2 regions of the Roseburia intestinalis L1-82 genome follow, and region 2 is predicted to be linked to the other one. Evidence: predicted binding sites of a transcription regulator. Region 2 holds the regulator's gene; the other holds the start of a gene.
The links. Region 2 encodes Rex, which represses fermentation and respiration genes when NADH is low (regulators of the CRP and FNR family bind a similar motif). Its sites were predicted from a motif close to ATTGTTAANTANTTAACAAT; they were not measured.
Positions count from the first base shown of each region.

Region 1 (8,693 bases), 200 kb from region 2:
ATTACAGGAAAATGGGGAAAGTTATACCTGGGAGGATGTTACATTACAGTTTCCAAAAAGCTGGAAAGACAAGTATGTTGTTGCGGAAGATGAAAATGGATTTACGGTTTTTCAGAAGGCTTCCTATGAGAAAGAAAAAGGGATGGGATACCTTTTTGGCATTTCGAAGGACACGGAATGGTATCCGGATGCTGCCGGTGTAAGTATTTTAGGATATACCGATGATGGAGTGTTATATGAGGTTGTGAGGCCTACGGATGTGAGCTGCGATGTGGAAAATGAGGATACTTTAAATGAATATCAAGGGATGATGCAGCAGTCAGATACGGTAGTACAGAATGCGGTCATTGATACACAGAACCTGCACAAAGATGCTGACCAGTATATCATTCCGGTCAGTATGACACAGACAATTTCGGCAGACAGTCTTATCAATATGTCGGACAATGATTTATGGTTAGCACGCAATGAAATCTATGCAAGACATGGACGGGGTTTTACCAATGAATATCTGCAGAGTTATTTTAATGCATGTTCCTGGTATGAAAAAACGGCGGAGACAGATGCATTTGACGAGTCTGTGTTAAGCCAGACAGAGAAAGATAATCTGAAAGTGATACAGGAAGCAGAAAAAACATATGCAGACGAACATCCATATCCGAAAGAGTATAAAACAGGACAGAAAGTTATGGAAGATATTGATGGAGACGGCAGGGAAGAAGAAATACGTTATGATGTGAAAGAGAGTGGCGATTATGCAGGGTATTCCTGTATCCTTACCGTGAATGGAACTTCATATGAACTGTGCGAATATGCGGCGATGGTGACACCGGAAACAGATTGCTTTTATGTCACTGATATTAATGCTTATGATGATTCGTTAGAGATTGCTGTCTTAGATGATGGGCCGAGTGGTGATTATGTGACATATTTTTACCGGTATGATGGAAACACACTCGAATTTGCCGGAGAAGTTACTGGTTTTCCTTTTAAAGAAAAAAATGGCGGTATCAACGGCTTTACCGGACAAAGCGGAATCTATGGAACAATTCGTACAGATATTCTTGAGACAGCATACTTAAATGGCTACTGGTGGTATGACAGTGATGCGGGGAAATTAGAGTATATGGATACCGGAATGCACAGGTATCAGTATTTCACACCGCACAGATTATATGTGGATCTCCCACTGTGGGAGGCTATGGATCAGACATCAGACCAGGTGACGGTTTCATCCGGTCAGGATGTATTCTTTATCAGTTCCGATGCAAAGGAATGGATCTATGTTCGTGCCAAAGACGGAACAAAAGGATATATTCATGTGGATGGGGAAAATATCAGCAACGCCGGCAGACTGGGGTCGGAAGTTTTTTCAGAATTGAATTATTTTGATTAGTGTATAAAAACAAATACACGGAATAAAGATAATTTTTTTCGATTAGGACTTGTAGATTTCAACAAAATGTGCGAAAATAGGTAAGGTATGTTAAATGTATAACAAAGTCTGATACATACAGTTCTATTAAGTGAAAGGAGTCTTAAAATGATTTACACTAAGGAAGTCGAAAACATGTGTCCTGTAGCAAAGGGCGCAAAACATGAACCAGCTCCAATTCCGGAAGAAGGCAAATGGGTTCATTCTAAAAAAATTGAAGATATTTCAGGTTTTACACACGGTGTTGGCTGGTGTGCTCCTCAGCAGGGTGCCTGCAAGCTTTCATTAAATGTAAAAAATGGTGTAATCGAAGAAGCTTTAGTTGAGACAATCGGATGCTCTGGTATGACACATTCCGCAGCTATGGCAGCAGAGGTATTACAGGGCAAAACTATTCTTGAAGCATTAAACACAGACCTTGTTTGTGATGCAATCAATACAGCAATGAGAGAGTTATTCTTACAGATCGTTTACGGTCGTACACAGAGTGCATTCTCTGATGACGGTCTTGCAATCGGTGCTGGTCTTGAGGATTTAGGTAAAGGACTTCGTTCCCAGGTTGGTACAATGTACGCTACCAAAGAGAAAGGTGTTCGTTACTTGGAGATGGCAGAAGGTTATGTAACCGGTATTGCTCTTGACGAGAATAACGAAGTTATCGGATATCAGTTCGTTTCTCTTGGAAAAATGACTGACTTCATCAAAAAAGGCGATGATCCTAACACTGCATGGGAAAAAGCAAAAGGACAGTACGGCCGTGTGGCAGATGCTGTTAAAATCATCGACCCGAGAGAAGAGTAGGAAAGGAGACGGACGAAAATGGCATTATTTGAAGGATATGAAAGAAGAATTGACCAGATCAACGCTGTGTTAAACAGCTATGGTATCAGCTCTATCGAAGAAGCTGAAAAAATTACAAAAGATGCTGGACTTGATGTTTACGATCAGGTAAAGAAAATCCAGCCAATCTGTTTCGAGAACGCTTGCTGGGCTTACACTGTAGGTGCTGCAATCGCAATCAAAAAAGGATGTACAAGAGCTGCTGATGCTGCTGCAGCAATCGGTGAGGGACTTCAGGCATTCTGTATTCCGGGTTCTGTTGCAGACCACAGAAAAGTAGGTTTAGGACATGGTAACCTTGGTAAAATGTTATTAGAGGAAGAGACAGAGTGCTTCTGCTTCTTAGCAGGACATGAGTCATTCGCAGCAGCTGAGGGTGCAATCGGTATCGCTGAGAAAGCAAACAAAGTACGTCAGAAACCATTACGTGTTATCTTAAACGGACTTGGAAAAGATGCTGCACAGATTATCTCCCGTATCAACGGATTCACATTTGTTGAGACACAGTATGATTACAAAGCTGCAAAATTAAATGTTGTATATGAGAAAGCATATTCCAACGGACTTCGCGCAACTGTAAAATGCTACGGTGCAGATGACGTTCAGGAAGGTGTTGCAATCATGCATCATGAGAACGTAGGTGTTTCCATCACTGGTAACTCTACAAACCCAACACGTTTCCAGCATCCGGTTGCAGGTACATACAAAAAAGAATGTATCGAGCAGGGTAAGAAATATTTCTCAGTTGCTTCCGGCGGTGGTACAGGACGTACACTTCACCCGGACAACATGGCAGCAGGTCCTGCTTCCTACGGTATGACAGATACCATGGGACGTATGCACTCTGATGCACAGTTCGCAGGTTCTTCTTCCGTACCGGCTCACGTTGAGATGATGGGTCTGATCGGAATGGGTAACAACCCTATGGTTGGTGCTACAGTTGCTGTTGCAGTTTCCGTTGAGGAAGCTCATAAGGCTGGTAAGTTCTAAGATAAATTTAAAGCATAGAAAGAAACGGGATTTTTGTATTTGCAAGAATCCCGTTTCTTTTTTTGTATAAATTTATTTGAAATTCGAAATCAGTACCTTTTGGAGGATATTGCAAAGTATGGAAAACAAATATATTAGCAGAAGAGTATTTTGAAAAGGGAATACAGGAAGAAAATATTTTTATTTTTCAAAAACAGGGTGATAATCGAACATATTTTCTGCTATAATAATATCTATACCAGAAAAACAGAAAGCGAGGCATCATCCGGTCATGAGTGATTCATCCCATATCTATATTGCAATCGATCTCAAATCTTTTTATGCATCAGTAGAATGTGTCGAACGGGAATGCGATCCGCTGACGACAAATCTTGTCGTCGCAGATGAGAGCAGAACAGAGAAAACAATCTGTCTTGCAGTATCACCGTCACTGAAAGCATATGGAATTCCGGGGCGTGCGAGGTTATTTGAGGTCGTGCAGAAAGTAAAGCAGATTAATAAAGAACGGAGAAGCAGGATCGCCGGAGGTGTGTTTACCGGAAAATCAGCAAATGCGGAAGAACTGAAAAAAGATCCGACACTGGAACTGACCTATATTGCAGCGCCGCCGCGTATGGCTCTTTATATGGAGAAAAGTAACCAAATCTATGACATCTATTTAAAATATGTGGCACCGGAAGATATGCATGTGTATTCGGTGGATGAAGTATTTATGGATGTAATACATTATCTGAAAACATATCAGATGAGTGCGAGAGAACTGGCAGAGAAAATGATCCGGGATGTTTTAAAAGAAACAGGGGTTACAGCAACCGCCGGCATCGGCACGAATCTGTACCTGTGTAAGGTTGCAATGGATATCGTTGCCAAACATGTAACGCCGGATGCAAACGGCGTGCGGATCGCAGAACTTGACGAAATGAGTTATCGCAGACTGCTGTGGGATCACAGACCACTGACGGATTTCTGGAGAGTCGGTGGTGGTTATCGGAAAAAACTAGAGGCGGCAGGACTGTATACGATGGGGGATATTGCACGCTGTTCCTTAGGCGGTGAACAGGATTTTTATAATGAAGATTTTCTTTATAAAATGTTTGGTATTAATGCAGAACTTTTGATTGACCACGCGTGGGGATATGAACCGACCACGATTGACCTGATCAAAGCGTACAAGCCGGAGACAAACAGCATCAGTTCCGGGCAGGTGCTGCAGTGTCCTTATGAGTTTGAAAAAGGAAAACTGATCGTCCGGGAAATGACAGATCTGCTTGTGCTGGATCTGGTGGAAAAGCACTTAGTCACAGATCAGATGGTGCTTACGATCGGCTATGATATTGATAACCTGACGGATCCAAAACGGAGAAATGCGTATCACGGGGAAGTGACCATTGACCGCTATGGAAGAAGGGTGCCAAAACACGCACACGGAACGATCAATCTGAAAAACCAGACATCCTCCACGAAACAGATCATGGATGCAGTGATGGAGTTGTATGACCGTATTGTAGATCCGAATCTTCTGATCCGCCGGATCTATGTGGTAGCCTGCAGGTTATCGGATGAATCATCGGCAAAACAGGAAGATACGTTTGAACAGCTTGATCTGTTTACAGATTATGCGGCATTAGAACAGAAAAAGCAGGCGGAAAAGGTAAAGAAGGAAAAAGAGAGAAAACTGCAGGAGGCAGTCCTCAGTGTGAAAAAGAAATATGGGAAAAATGCCATGCTAAAGGGGATGAATCTGCAGGAGGGGGCTACCAGTGTGGAGCGTAACCGGCAGATCGGAGGGCATAAAGCATGAAAGGGAAAAATATATTTCAGGAAAAAGAAACACATAAATATGATGATATCATCCATCTGCCACATCATGTCTCAACAAAACATCCGCAGATGGCGTTATCAGACAGGGCTGCACAGTTTTCGCCTTTCGCAGCACTTACAGGGCATGAGGACTCTATCCGTGAGACGGCAAGACGAACAGAAGCATTCTTAGAACTCGATGAGGACAAAAAAGAACAGCTTGATGAAAAAATGCATGTTTTACAGGAATATTTTTCGGAAAAGCCGGAGATTATGGTTACTTATTTTGTGCCGGATGAAAAGAAAGCCGGTGGGGCTTATGTTACGCATCGTGGCAGGATACGGAAAATAGATACTTATCTGCGCAGACTTTTATTTGAGGATGGAACGGAAGTTCACATGCAGTATATTTTTGAGATGGATGGCGAAATATTTGGGGATACAGAGTGAAAAAGGACAGATGGGTAAATTTGACAATCAATATTTCGGATGGTATAATCTCCCCGATAATAGGGACTTTTGCTCTATGAAAGAATATGGATGAGTTAAGGAGCTTGTGAGGCATGAAAAATATATGGCGTATTTTTAGCGGAGATATGAAGAGACTGGTGCGGAATCCTTTTGCGCTGGTGATCGCGATCGGTCTTTGTATCATACCTTCGTTGTATGCGTGGTTTAATATATACTCAAACTGGGATCCGTACGCAAATACCAAAAATATCAAGATTGCAGTAGCCACAGAGGATACAGGTTACCAGATGGATGACGGAACTACTGTTAATATGGGCGATTCGGTCATTGAGAGTTTGAAGGAAAATGATAAGATCGGATGGGTGTTTACAGATACAAAAGATGCGGCTTTAGAGGGTGTATACAGCGGCGAATATTATGCAGCGGTCATCATCAGCTCTGACTTTACATACAGTATGTATAATGTATTTCGTGAAGATTTTAAGGGACCGACCATCTCTTATTATGAAAATGAAAAAAAGAATGCCGTGGCGACAAAGATTACGGATTCTGCGGTGTCCACCTTAAAACAGAGCATCAATGAGCAGTTCATAGAAGTACTTGCAAGCAATATATTTGAGCAGACAAATCATATTTCCGAACAGATGGAAGAGAACGATAAGTTTGCTTATTTTCAGAATAAACTGGAAAATCTGAATGAAAATCTGATCGGTTACAGTAAAATGATCGATACGTTCATTGCCGGAAATTCGGAACTTTCCCAGGCGGTTGCAGAGGCGAAAGGCAGCATCCCGGGACTCAGTGACAAGGTATCCGACGGTGCAAAGAGTTTTGGTACGGCGAGAAGCAGCCTGGATGATACAAAGACATCCTTAAAATCATTCAGTGAAAATGTGAACCAGACCATGACAAGCATCAATGATTCTATGAATAAAATTCAGGGGAGTATCAATGCGACGAATCTTGCCGGGGATGCACAGCAGACGGCAGACAGTCTGAATCAGGCAGCACTGGATGCAGTGGAACTGCAGCGGGAACTGAACCGTTTGCAGGAACATTTAAAAAAAGTGGTCGTTGAAGATAGCGTGTCGGATGCAGACCGTACCGTCATTCAGAAAATCATTGAGACGATTGAATCGATCAATGGCGGGGCAACAGATATTGAAAAAGCGATCAGCAGCATTAATCAGATCGCAATGGGATTCTCCGGAGATTCCCAGACGGATACAATCAATACACAGGTATCGGGCAGTATGGTTGCGGATGCAATCAACAAATCGTTGTCGGATATGACGCAGGTTCTCACCACCTGTTCACAGGCAATCACAAATATGCAGGAAATGTATACGACAAGCCTGGTTCCACAGTTAGATAATGTGATCGACAGCATGAGTCAGATGTTGAACAATGTATCAGATATTCTGACAAGACTAGATGACACGTTAGGAGATATGAGTTCTGTATTTTCCGGCATTGAGACGACCGCTACAGGAGCAAATGACAGTTTAGAACAGATTCAGACGGTTATCGATGGTGTGAGTGAAAAATTAACGAAGCTGTTAGACCGGTTAAATTCGGTTGAGGATGATGAAAAAGTACAGGCATTTATGGAGTTCATGAAGGGCGATCCGGAAGGATATGGTGAGTTTTTCTCCCAGCCGGTGCTGGTTACGACAGAGGAGGTTTATCCGATTCCAAACTATGGCTCGGCAATGACTCCGTTTTACACGATTCTTGCGATCTGGGTTGGAGGAACGATTCTCGTCGCGCTGATCAAGGTGAAGGCAGAACCGAAAAATCTGAAAAATGTAAAATCCTATCAGCTCTTTTTTGGAAGATATCTGCTGTTTTTTGTGATGGGACAGTTACAGGCACTGATCATTGTATTAGGAGATATCTATATCCTGCATTGTCAGATTTTATATCCGGGGTGGTTCTGGCTGGTGGCATCGCTTGCCAGCGTTACATTTACACTATTGATCTATTCACTTGCCCTTTCATTCGGTGATGTGGGTAAGGCACTTGCGGTTGTGATCATGGTAATTCAGATTGCGGGATCCGGCGGAACGTTCCCAATTGAACTTTTACCGGCAGTTTACCGGAATATCTATATATTTTTCCCGTTCCCATATGCGATCAATGCCATGCGTGAGACGATCGGTGGTATGTATGGAAGCGATTATATGAAGAATCTGGCGGAACTGATGATCTTTGCGGTAGTTGGACTTCTGATCGGACTTGTAATCCGTATTCCGTTTGTGAAACTGAATCACTTTGTGGAAAAACGAATGGAAGATACAAAAATGATGTAGCGGAAGCAAAGCGTGAAAAGCAAGTCTTTTTTATAGATAGCAGAATTGGAGAGAGAAGAATGGAAGAAAAAAGCAGATACGAGGAAATGTATGGAAAACTCGTTGCATATGAACAGAATATCCATTTGCAGAATCAGAAACGGATCAAGATCGGACTCAAATGTATTGCGATCATTCCGCCTATATTTTTGATCCTGTTATTCTGGACAGACAGTAACAAGGTGGTTTTCCTGATTTTATGGATCGTATCATTATTTGCACTTGCAACTTATCTGATCCTTGTAGAGTATGTAGATTATAACCTGCAGGAGAAGCTAAACGAACTGCGGGATGAAGAGGATAAAGCTGTGGATGTTCTTATGGGAAAACAGCTTGACGAAGTAGAGGAAAATATTAAGAATGCCATTCAGAAATTAGATGAAAAGTTTAATTCCGAGGCAGAGATACCCAAAATAACAGAGAGTGATACAAAGGAGAAAACAGAATGAAAAATATATTTAAAATCTTTATCTCCGATGTGAAACGGATTTTCCAGAACGTGGTTGCGGTTGTGGTTATCATGGGACTTTGTGTGATTCCATGCCTCTATGCATGGTTTAATATATTTTCAAACTGGGATCCGTATGGTGAAAGTTCGACTTCAAACCTGAAGGTTGCAGTGGTATCAGAAGATGAAGGTGTAACGGTGGCGGGTATTTCTGTCAATATCGGTTCATCCGTTGTTGAAGCGTTACAGGAAAACAAGGTTATGGGATGGGTATTTACTGAGACATCCGACGAGGCGGTGGATGGTGTATACAGCGGTGAATATTATGCGGCTCTTGTGATTCCGGATGATTTTACGG
Region 1 covers NZ_LR027880.1:1,947,284-1,955,976, forward strand. The annotation lists gene RIL182_RS09095 (YARHG domain-containing protein) at 1-1,396, shown strand, start outside; gene RIL182_RS09100 (iron-sulfur cluster assembly scaffold protein) at 1,544-2,236, shown strand; gene RIL182_RS09105 (GGGtGRT protein) at 2,255-3,265, shown strand; gene RIL182_RS09110 (Y-family DNA polymerase) at 3,537-5,066, shown strand; gene RIL182_RS09115 (hypothetical protein) at 5,063-5,515, shown strand; gene RIL182_RS09120 (YhgE/Pip domain-containing protein) at 5,629-7,848, shown strand; gene RIL182_RS09125 (hypothetical protein) at 7,908-8,336, shown strand; gene RIL182_RS09130 (YhgE/Pip domain-containing protein) at 8,333-8,693, shown strand, end outside.
Region 1: a site for Rex is predicted at 1,483-1,502, ahead of RIL182_RS09100 (iron-sulfur cluster assembly scaffold protein). Genes of this name have one in related genera too.

Region 2 (8,693 bases):
TTGACATGTTTTGTTTTAGCAGGGTGACAAGCAGCTCTGTTTCGGGGTCTGTGAACTGGATATTATTTGTTTTTGCTGCATTCATGGTGCCAAGAAGAAACGGCATCATATCTTTAATGTTTGTTGGTTTTTCTTTTGATGCAAAATTCATTAAAAACTGCAGTTTTTCCGGGGACATATTTTTTAACCCCGGATTATTCCAGAAATCATTTTCCATCACTATTTATTCCTTTCAAAAATGTAATGCTTTGTTTTGGCAGTTTTCTTACAATATATTATGCAAAAATAGTCTCATAGGTTTCCATCATAGAGATCATATTTGTGATCATATCAAGTGTTTCAAGCTCTTTGTCTGTACAGAATTTCCGAAGGTCATTTAACATGGCAAGAGTAGAATTTTCATCCTCACTGACAGAGCACATGGACATGACTTTATCCTCCTGGTTGAATACTTGGATCGTATTCTGTAATTCCATATATTTGATCAGAATAGCAAATTGCTTTTTCTGGTCACCTTTCATATAGGGAATCGCAGTTTTTAACATTTGCAGTTCACGGGTCTGTGTCATATTATCAAAGGGCGTAAATGAATTTGGTTCCATAAAGATGCCTTTTTTCTTTTAGTTTATGAACCCGGAAAATAGATTATGCCAGATATCACATGGATGAGGGGACAGTTTTAGTGACGGTATCAGGCAGTCGGCATAAAATAAAACGGGAGGAGGAATCAAATATGCTGATTATTGATGGAAACAGTGTTTATGAGATAGATGAGGAATGTGTCAGAAAAAAGAAAGTGCCAAAGGAATGTGGAATCTACGAGAAGATGATGCAGCAGCAGAATCGGGAAAAAGACCGTGAGTATGCTGCACGGGATCAGAACACAAAGCGTCCGTAAATTCGGCTGACATACAAAAACGTCTCTTCCATAACAGGCAGAGACGTTTTTCTTTATAAATCTTATAGGGCGGCCGGAATATCCGACCGCCATTTCAGAACAGATGATCTGACTAGCAGAAACCACATCCATTGTTTCCGCCGCATCCGCCACAGCAGAAGAGAAGCAGGATGATCCAAAGACAATCATTGTTGCCTCCACATCCATTGTTTCCACCGCAGAAACCACCATTGCCGCCACAGCAGCATAATAAGATGATGATCCAGAGAATGGAATTGCATCCTCCCTCGTTACAGGAACATCCACCACCACAGTTTGTTGCAGCTAAATCACTCATATAAAACCTCCAGGTTTTTTCTTACACTGTATCTTATGTGAGCGCAGAATAAGTGTTACAGATTTGAATAAATTTTTTTGAATATATGATTATGTATACTTATAATTTCAGGTTATAGAAAATATAAAATTTTATGCCTTGACAAATAAGAGAAGAAATGTATAGAATATAGAAAAAGTATAATTGTATACAATTATGCATGAAAAAATATTCACTCTAAAAGTAAAAATATGCATTCATGGCACAGGTGTCAATGGCACAAGTGCCATGGCAGAAAGAAGGATTTACGTTATGAGAGAAGTTGTAATGAATAAGAAAACGAATCTGCTGCAGCTTGAAGAGCATTTTTATCAGTTGGCAGATGTAAAGGAACCAAATGTATTCCACAATCTGTTTCCGTATGATGAGATCCCGAAGATCGCATTCAACGATCGAATTGTTCCGCATAATATGCCGGAAAATATCTGGATCACAGATACGACATTTCGTGACGGTCAGCAGTCAAGGGCACCGTATACCACAGAGCAGATCGTGACGATCTACGATTATCTGCACCGCCTGGGCGGCCCAAAAGGTCTGATCCGCCAGAGTGAATTCTTTTTATATAGTAAAAAAGACAGAGATGCTGTTTACAAATGCCTGGAACGTGGTTATAAATTTCCGGAAGTTACCAGCTGGATCCGTGCAAGCAAACAGGATTTCCAGTTAGTAAAAGATATCGGTCTGCGTGAAACAGGTATTCTGGTAAGCTGCTCTGACTACCATATTTTCTATAAGATGAAAATGACAAGAAGAGAGGTTATGAATCTTTACTTAAGTGTCATCCGTGAGTGCTTAGAGACAGGTATCAGTCCACGTTGCCACTTGGAAGATATCACAAGATCTGATATTTACGGCTTTGTCATCCCGTTCTGTGTAGAACTTATGAAACTGATGGATGAATATAAGATCCCGATCAAGATCCGTGCCTGCGATACTATGGGTTATGGCGTTAACTTCCCGGGTGCCGTGATCCCGCGAAGCGTGCCGGGTATCATCTACGGTCTGACCACACATGCAGGTGTGCCTTCTGAACTGATCGAGTGGCATGGACACAACGATTTCTACAAGGCAGTTAACAACTCCACGACCGCATGGCTTTACGGTGCAAGCGGAGTCAACTGTTCCCTGTTTGGAATCGGAGAGCGTACCGGTAACACACCGCTTGAGGCAATGGTATTTGAATATGCACAGTTGAAGGGAACACTCGATGGCATGGACACTACCGTGATCACAGAACTGGCAGAGTATTTTGAGAAAGAATTAGGCTATGTACAGCCGAGCCGTACCCCGTTTGTCGGCAGCAACTTCAATGTCACAAGAGCCGGGATCCATGCGGACGGACTTCTCAAAAATGAGGAGATTTACAATATTTTTGATACTGGAAAATTTTTAAACAGACCACCATTAGTATCTGTTTCCAACACATCCGGTCTTGCCGGAATCGCTCTCTGGATCAACTCTTATTACCATCTTCCGAAAGATAAGAGCGTAGACAAAAACTCAGAGCTTGTGAAAAAAGTAAAAGTATGGGTAGATAAACAGTACGAGGATGGACGTGTTACGGTATTGACCGATAAAGAATTAGTGGAAGAAATTGAAAAATGCTGCAAGGAATTAAATGTAACAATAGGAGCATGAGGTGTCATATATGGGAGAGGATAATTATTCCTTAAGTTCCCGTGTGTTTCATACGATCCGTGAAAATATTTTGTCCGGAAAATATGCGACAGACGAGGAGTTAAAGGAAAAAAATATTGGTGAGGAGTTAGGTGTCAGCCGTACTCCGGTGCGTGAGGCACTCCGCCAGCTTGAACTTGAGGGACTGGTTACCATTATCCCGAATAAAGGTGCTTATGTCGTAGGTATTTCCAAAAAAGATATTCAGGATATCTACGAGATACGGTCGCGTCTGGAGGGACTGTGTGCAAAGTGGGCAGCGGATAAGATCACCAAAGAACAGTTAGATGAACTGGATGAAAATATATATCTGTCGGATTTTCATGCTGCAAAAGGAAATTCGGAACAGGTTGTGGAACTTGACAACCGTTTCCATGAAATTTTATACAATGCTTCCGACAGCAAAGAATTAAAACATGTGCTGCTTGATTTTCATCATTATGTACAACGCGTGCGAAAAATCACACTTGCAGATCCGAAGCGTTCCGTACAGTCAAATCAGGAACACAGACAGATCGTGGAGGCATTAAAGAAGCATGATGCCGGTCTGGCAGAGAAACTGGCGAATGAGCACATGATGAACACCATTCACAATATGGATAATTACGGATGGGACAATTTATTTCAATAGAAAAGGAGAACACAATGGAAAAAATCAAAATGACAACCCCACTGGTAGAGATGGACGGAGATGAGATGACAAGAATCCTCTGGAAAATGATCAAAGATGAGTTACTTCTTCCGTTTATTGATTTAAAGACAGAGTATTATGATCTTGGATTAGAGCATCGCAATGAAACAAATGACCAGGTAACCGTTGATTCTGCCAATGCCACAAAAAAATACGGTGTTGCTGTAAAATGTGCAACGATTACACCAAATGCAGCGCGTATGACTGAATACAACCTAAAAGAAATGTGGAAGAGTCCGAATGGTACGATCCGTGCCATGTTAGACGGTACGGTATTCCGTGCACCGATCGTTGTAAAAGGCATTGAGCCATGTGTCAAAAACTGGAAAAAGCCCATCACGATTGCACGTCATGCCTATGGTGATGTATACAAAGCATCCGAGATGAAGATTCCGGGAGCAGGTAAATGTGAGCTGGTTTATACTGCAGAGGACGGCACAGAAACAAGAGAACTGATTCATAACTTTACCGGAGCAGGTGTCGTTCAGGGACAGCACAACCTTTGCAATTCGATTGAAAGTTTTGCAAAGAGCTGCTTTAACTATGCACTTGATACAAAACAGGATCTGTGGTTTGCAACCAAAGACACGATCTCCAAAAAATACGATCACACATTTAAAGATATTTTCCAGGAGATCTTTGATGCAGAATACAAAGAAAAATTCGAAAAAGCAGGCATTACTTATTTCTATACTTTAATTGATGACGCGGTTGCCCGTGTGATGAAATCTGAAGGCGGTTATATCTGGGCATGTAAAAACTATGACGGAGATGTCATGAGTGATATGGTTTCAAGTGCATTTGGTTCGCTTGCCATGATGACTTCCGTGCTGGTTTCTCCGGATGGCTATTATGAGTATGAGGCTGCACACGGAACGGTACAGCGTCATTATTACAAACACTTAAAAGGTGAGGAAACATCCACGAACTCTGTTGCAACCATTTTTGCATGGACGGGAGCACTTAAGAAACGCGGAGAGCTTGATTCGAATGCTGCATTGTCCGATTTTGCAGAAAAACTCGAAAAGGCTTGTATTAAGACCATTGAAGATGGTAAAATGACAAAAGACCTTGCGCTGATTACTACGAATCCGAATCCGGTCGTATTAAACAGCGAAGATTTTATCAAGGCAATCAGAACGACGTTAGAGGAAAGTTTAAAATGATTTTGTCATGTCAGAGTATCTCAAAGTCTTTTGGAACAGATGAGATATTAAAAGATGTAAGTTTTCATATTGAAGCAAATGAAAAAGCAGCGATTGTCGGCATCAATGGTGCCGGCAAGTCTACGCTGCTTAAAATTATTATGGGCGAAGAAACGTCCGATGCCGGTGAAGTGATTCTTGCAAAGGATAAGACAATCGGCTACTTAGCACAGTATCAGGATGTATCCGGCCATAGAACCATCTATGATGAGGTTCTTTATGCAAGAACCGATATTCTGGAAATGGAACAGAAACTTCGTGATATGGAGTCTGAGATGAACAGCCGTACCGGTGAAGAATTAGAAAAGCTGATGGATATTTATCACCGCCAGAGCCATGAATTTGAACTGCAGGGCGGATATGCATACCGCAGTGAAGCGACCGGTATTTTAAAAGGACTTGGTTTTTCAGATGAAGATTTGAGCAAACAGATGAGCGAGTTATCCGGAGGACAGAAAACAAGAGTTTCCCTTGGCAAACTTTTAGTCACAAAGCCGGATGTACTGCTTTTAGATGAGCCGACGAACCATCTGGATATGGAGTCGATCCGCTGGCTTGAGAATTTTCTGCGGGCTTACAAAGGGGCTGTTGTGATCGTAGCACATGACCGTTATTTTCTGGATCGTGTTGTCACAAAAGTTGTAGAGATTTTCCAGCATAAAGCGTATGTATATCAGGGAAATTATTCGGATTTTGCAAAGAAAAAAGCAAAAGTTCGTGAAGATCTGTTAAAACAGTATTACAACCAGCAGCGTGAGATCAGACACCAGGAAGAAGTTATTACAAAATTAAAATCATTCAACCGCGAAAAATCTATCAAGCGTGCGGAAAGCCGTGAGAAAATGTTAGATAAGATTGAACGCATTGAAAAGCCGGTTGAGGATAATACGGATATTAAGATCGTGTTAGAGCCAAATGTGGTCAGCGGAAATGACGTCCTTACCGTGTCAAATCTTGCAAAATCCTATCCGCCGGTCACATTGTTTTCGGATATTTCATTTGAGATCAAACGTGGGGAACGGGTGGCGCTGATCGGTAACAATGGAACTGGTAAAACGACCATACTAAAGATCATCAATAATCTGATTCCGGCAGATGGCGGTACCGTGACACTTGGTTCGAATGTGCATATCGGATATTACGATCAGGAACATCAGCTTTTACATATGGAAAAGACGATTTTTGAGGAAATCTCAGATGCCTATCCGGGGCTGAATAATACGAAGATCCGCAATGTGTTAGCAGCATTTTTGTTTACAAATGATGATGTGTTTAAGCACATTTCAGATTTGAGCGGTGGAGAGAGAGGACGTGTTTCCTTAGCAAAATTAATGCTTTCCGATGCGAATTTTCTGATCCTTGATGAGCCGACGAACCATTTGGATATTACATCCAAAGAAATTTTGGAATCTGCGTTAAACCAGTATACCGGAACCGTATTTTTCGTTTCCCATGACCGCTATTTTATCAATCAGACGGCGACGAGGATCCTAGAGCTGACAGGTGAGACGGTTGTAAATTATATTGGAAACTATGATTATTATCTGGAAAAACACGATATCATGACGCAACTGTATGTAAAACCACAGGAAATATCGGATATTCAGGCAGGAAAACAGGATGATGCGGTCAATAAACTTGACTGGCAGGCGCAGAAGGCAGAACAGGCAAGGATCCGTAAGATTGAAAACAGTCTGAAAAAAATAGAAGATGAGATTGCAGCATTAGAAGAAGAGATAAGCGCGATCGATGAAGAATGTGCGAAGCCGGAAAATGCAGTCAATTCCGCAAAGTTAAATGAACTTGCTGCACGACAGCAGGAGTGCAGGGAACGCCTTGAAACCTGCTATGAAACGTGGGAAGATCTGTCAATGCAGCTGGATGGAGCTAAAGATAGTTAAAAATTTCACACATTGACAGACACAGGGGAAATCACTATAATAAACGAGAGAACGTAAGAAAGGTGGAACCTTTTGTGCAGGAAAAAGAGATATCACAGGCAGTGATCCGAAGGATGCCGCGTTATTACCGTTACCTCGGAGAACTATTAGACGCCGGTGTGGAGCGTATATCATCCAATGATCTGAGCAAACGGATGAATGTGACCGCATCCCAGATCAGACAGGATCTGAATAATTTTGGCGGGTTCGGTCAGCAGGGCTACGGCTATAATGTAAAATATTTATATGAAGAGATCGGTAAGATCTTAGGTTTGAATGAGAGACACAATATTATTGTAATGGGTGCCGGTAACCTTGGTCAGGCACTTACCAATTATGTAAAATTTGAGAAACTTGGCTTTGTTATCATAGGACTTTTTGATGTAAATCCGGCGCTTGACGGAGTGACTGTACGCGGGATCAAAATCCGTATGTTAGATGAATTAGAGAGTTTCTGTGAAGAAAATCAGGTAGATATCGCAGCGCTGACCATGCCGAAGGAAAAGGCAGATGCGATTGCAAACAGGCTGGTCGGACTTGGAATCCGTGCAATCTGGAATTTTGCCCATGTAGATCTTGAATTGATCGACAAAAATGTTGTCGTGGAGAATGTACATCTTTCCGACAGTCTGATGCAGTTGTCTTACAACATTGTCAGAAACAAAAAAGCAGAAGAAAACGGCAACTGAAAAGGTGCTGTAAATGTAGAGAGCAAATAGCTGCCGCACAGATTTATGTGCGGCGTTTTTTGCCTTATAAAACAAGGAGAAAAATCCTCTGCTCCTGCAAAGGCAGTCGCATTTTGCTCCGCAAAACAAGGAGAAAAATCCTCTGCTCCTGCAAAGGCAGTCGCATTTTGCTCCGCAAAACAAGGAGGATTTCATGAAATATCTTGTAGACAGCCGGGAAATGCAAAAATATGATGCAAATACCATTTCACATTTTAAGGTGCCGGGACTTCTCTTGATGGAGCGCGCTGCAATAGCATTTGTGGAAGAGCTGCATAGACAAAATGTGGATCTTACGGAAGTACTCATTGTGTGTGGCAGTGGAAATAACGGTGGAGATGGTCTTGCGATCGCACGCCTTTTATTTTTGGAAGGACATGCTGTCACGGTCGTTTATGCCGGAAATAAAGAGCACTGTTCGGAGTCAAACAGGGTACAGCAGGATATTTTAAATGCATACGGTATTTCTATATACATGGATATCCCGGAAAAGATCAGACCTACTCTTGTAATAGACGCAATATTTGGTGTGGGACTCTCAAGAGATGTGACCGGTGAATATGCAGATATGCTGTGCCGGATGAATGAACTTTCCGGGGAAAAAGCGGCGGTAGACATTGCATCCGGGATCTCTGCGGACACGGGAGCCATTTTAGGCACAGCGTTTCGTGCAGATCTTACGATCACATTTGCATTTGAAAAATTAGGCAGTATCCTCTGGCCGGGAAATGAGTATGCCGGCAGGATCATTGTATGTGATATTGGCATCACGAAAGAAAGCTGGCTGGGTGAACCGCCGGCCGTGATGGCACTTGAAGAAAAAGATTTTTCGATACTGCCAAAAAGAAAAAGCCATTCTAATAAGGGCAGTTATGGAAAACTCTTGCTGATCGCCGGAAGTGTCAATATGGCAGGGGCGGCAGTTTTGTCTGCGAAAGCAGCTTATGCCACAGGGTGTGGTCTGGTGCGTGTGCTGACTCCGGAGGAAAACAGAGCTATTTTACAGTGCAGTGTTCCGGAGGCGGTTCTTACTACTTACGATAAAACTTTAGTACCGGAAGAACCGGTTCTGAGGGAGATCCTTGACTGGGCAGATGCCATTGTGATCGGTCCCGGACTAGGAAAAGAAAAAACTTCTGCACAGATATTAAATTTTGTGTTAGAATATGGAACGT
Region 2 covers NZ_LR027880.1:2,150,084-2,158,776, reverse strand. The annotation lists gene RIL182_RS10080 (hypothetical protein) at 1-217, opposite strand, end outside; gene RIL182_RS10075 (hypothetical protein) at 276-602, opposite strand; gene RIL182_RS10070 (hypothetical protein) at 734-898, shown strand; gene RIL182_RS10065 (hypothetical protein) at 1,011-1,235, opposite strand; gene RIL182_RS10060 (beta/alpha barrel domain-containing protein) at 1,527-2,915, shown strand; gene RIL182_RS10055 (GntR family transcriptional regulator) at 2,926-3,585, shown strand; gene RIL182_RS10050 (NADP-dependent isocitrate dehydrogenase) at 3,600-4,811, shown strand; gene RIL182_RS10045 (ABC-F family ATP-binding cassette domain-containing protein) at 4,808-6,751, shown strand; gene RIL182_RS10040 (redox-sensing transcriptional repressor Rex) at 6,826-7,479, shown strand; gene RIL182_RS10030 (NAD(P)H-hydrate dehydratase) at 7,673-8,693, shown strand, end outside.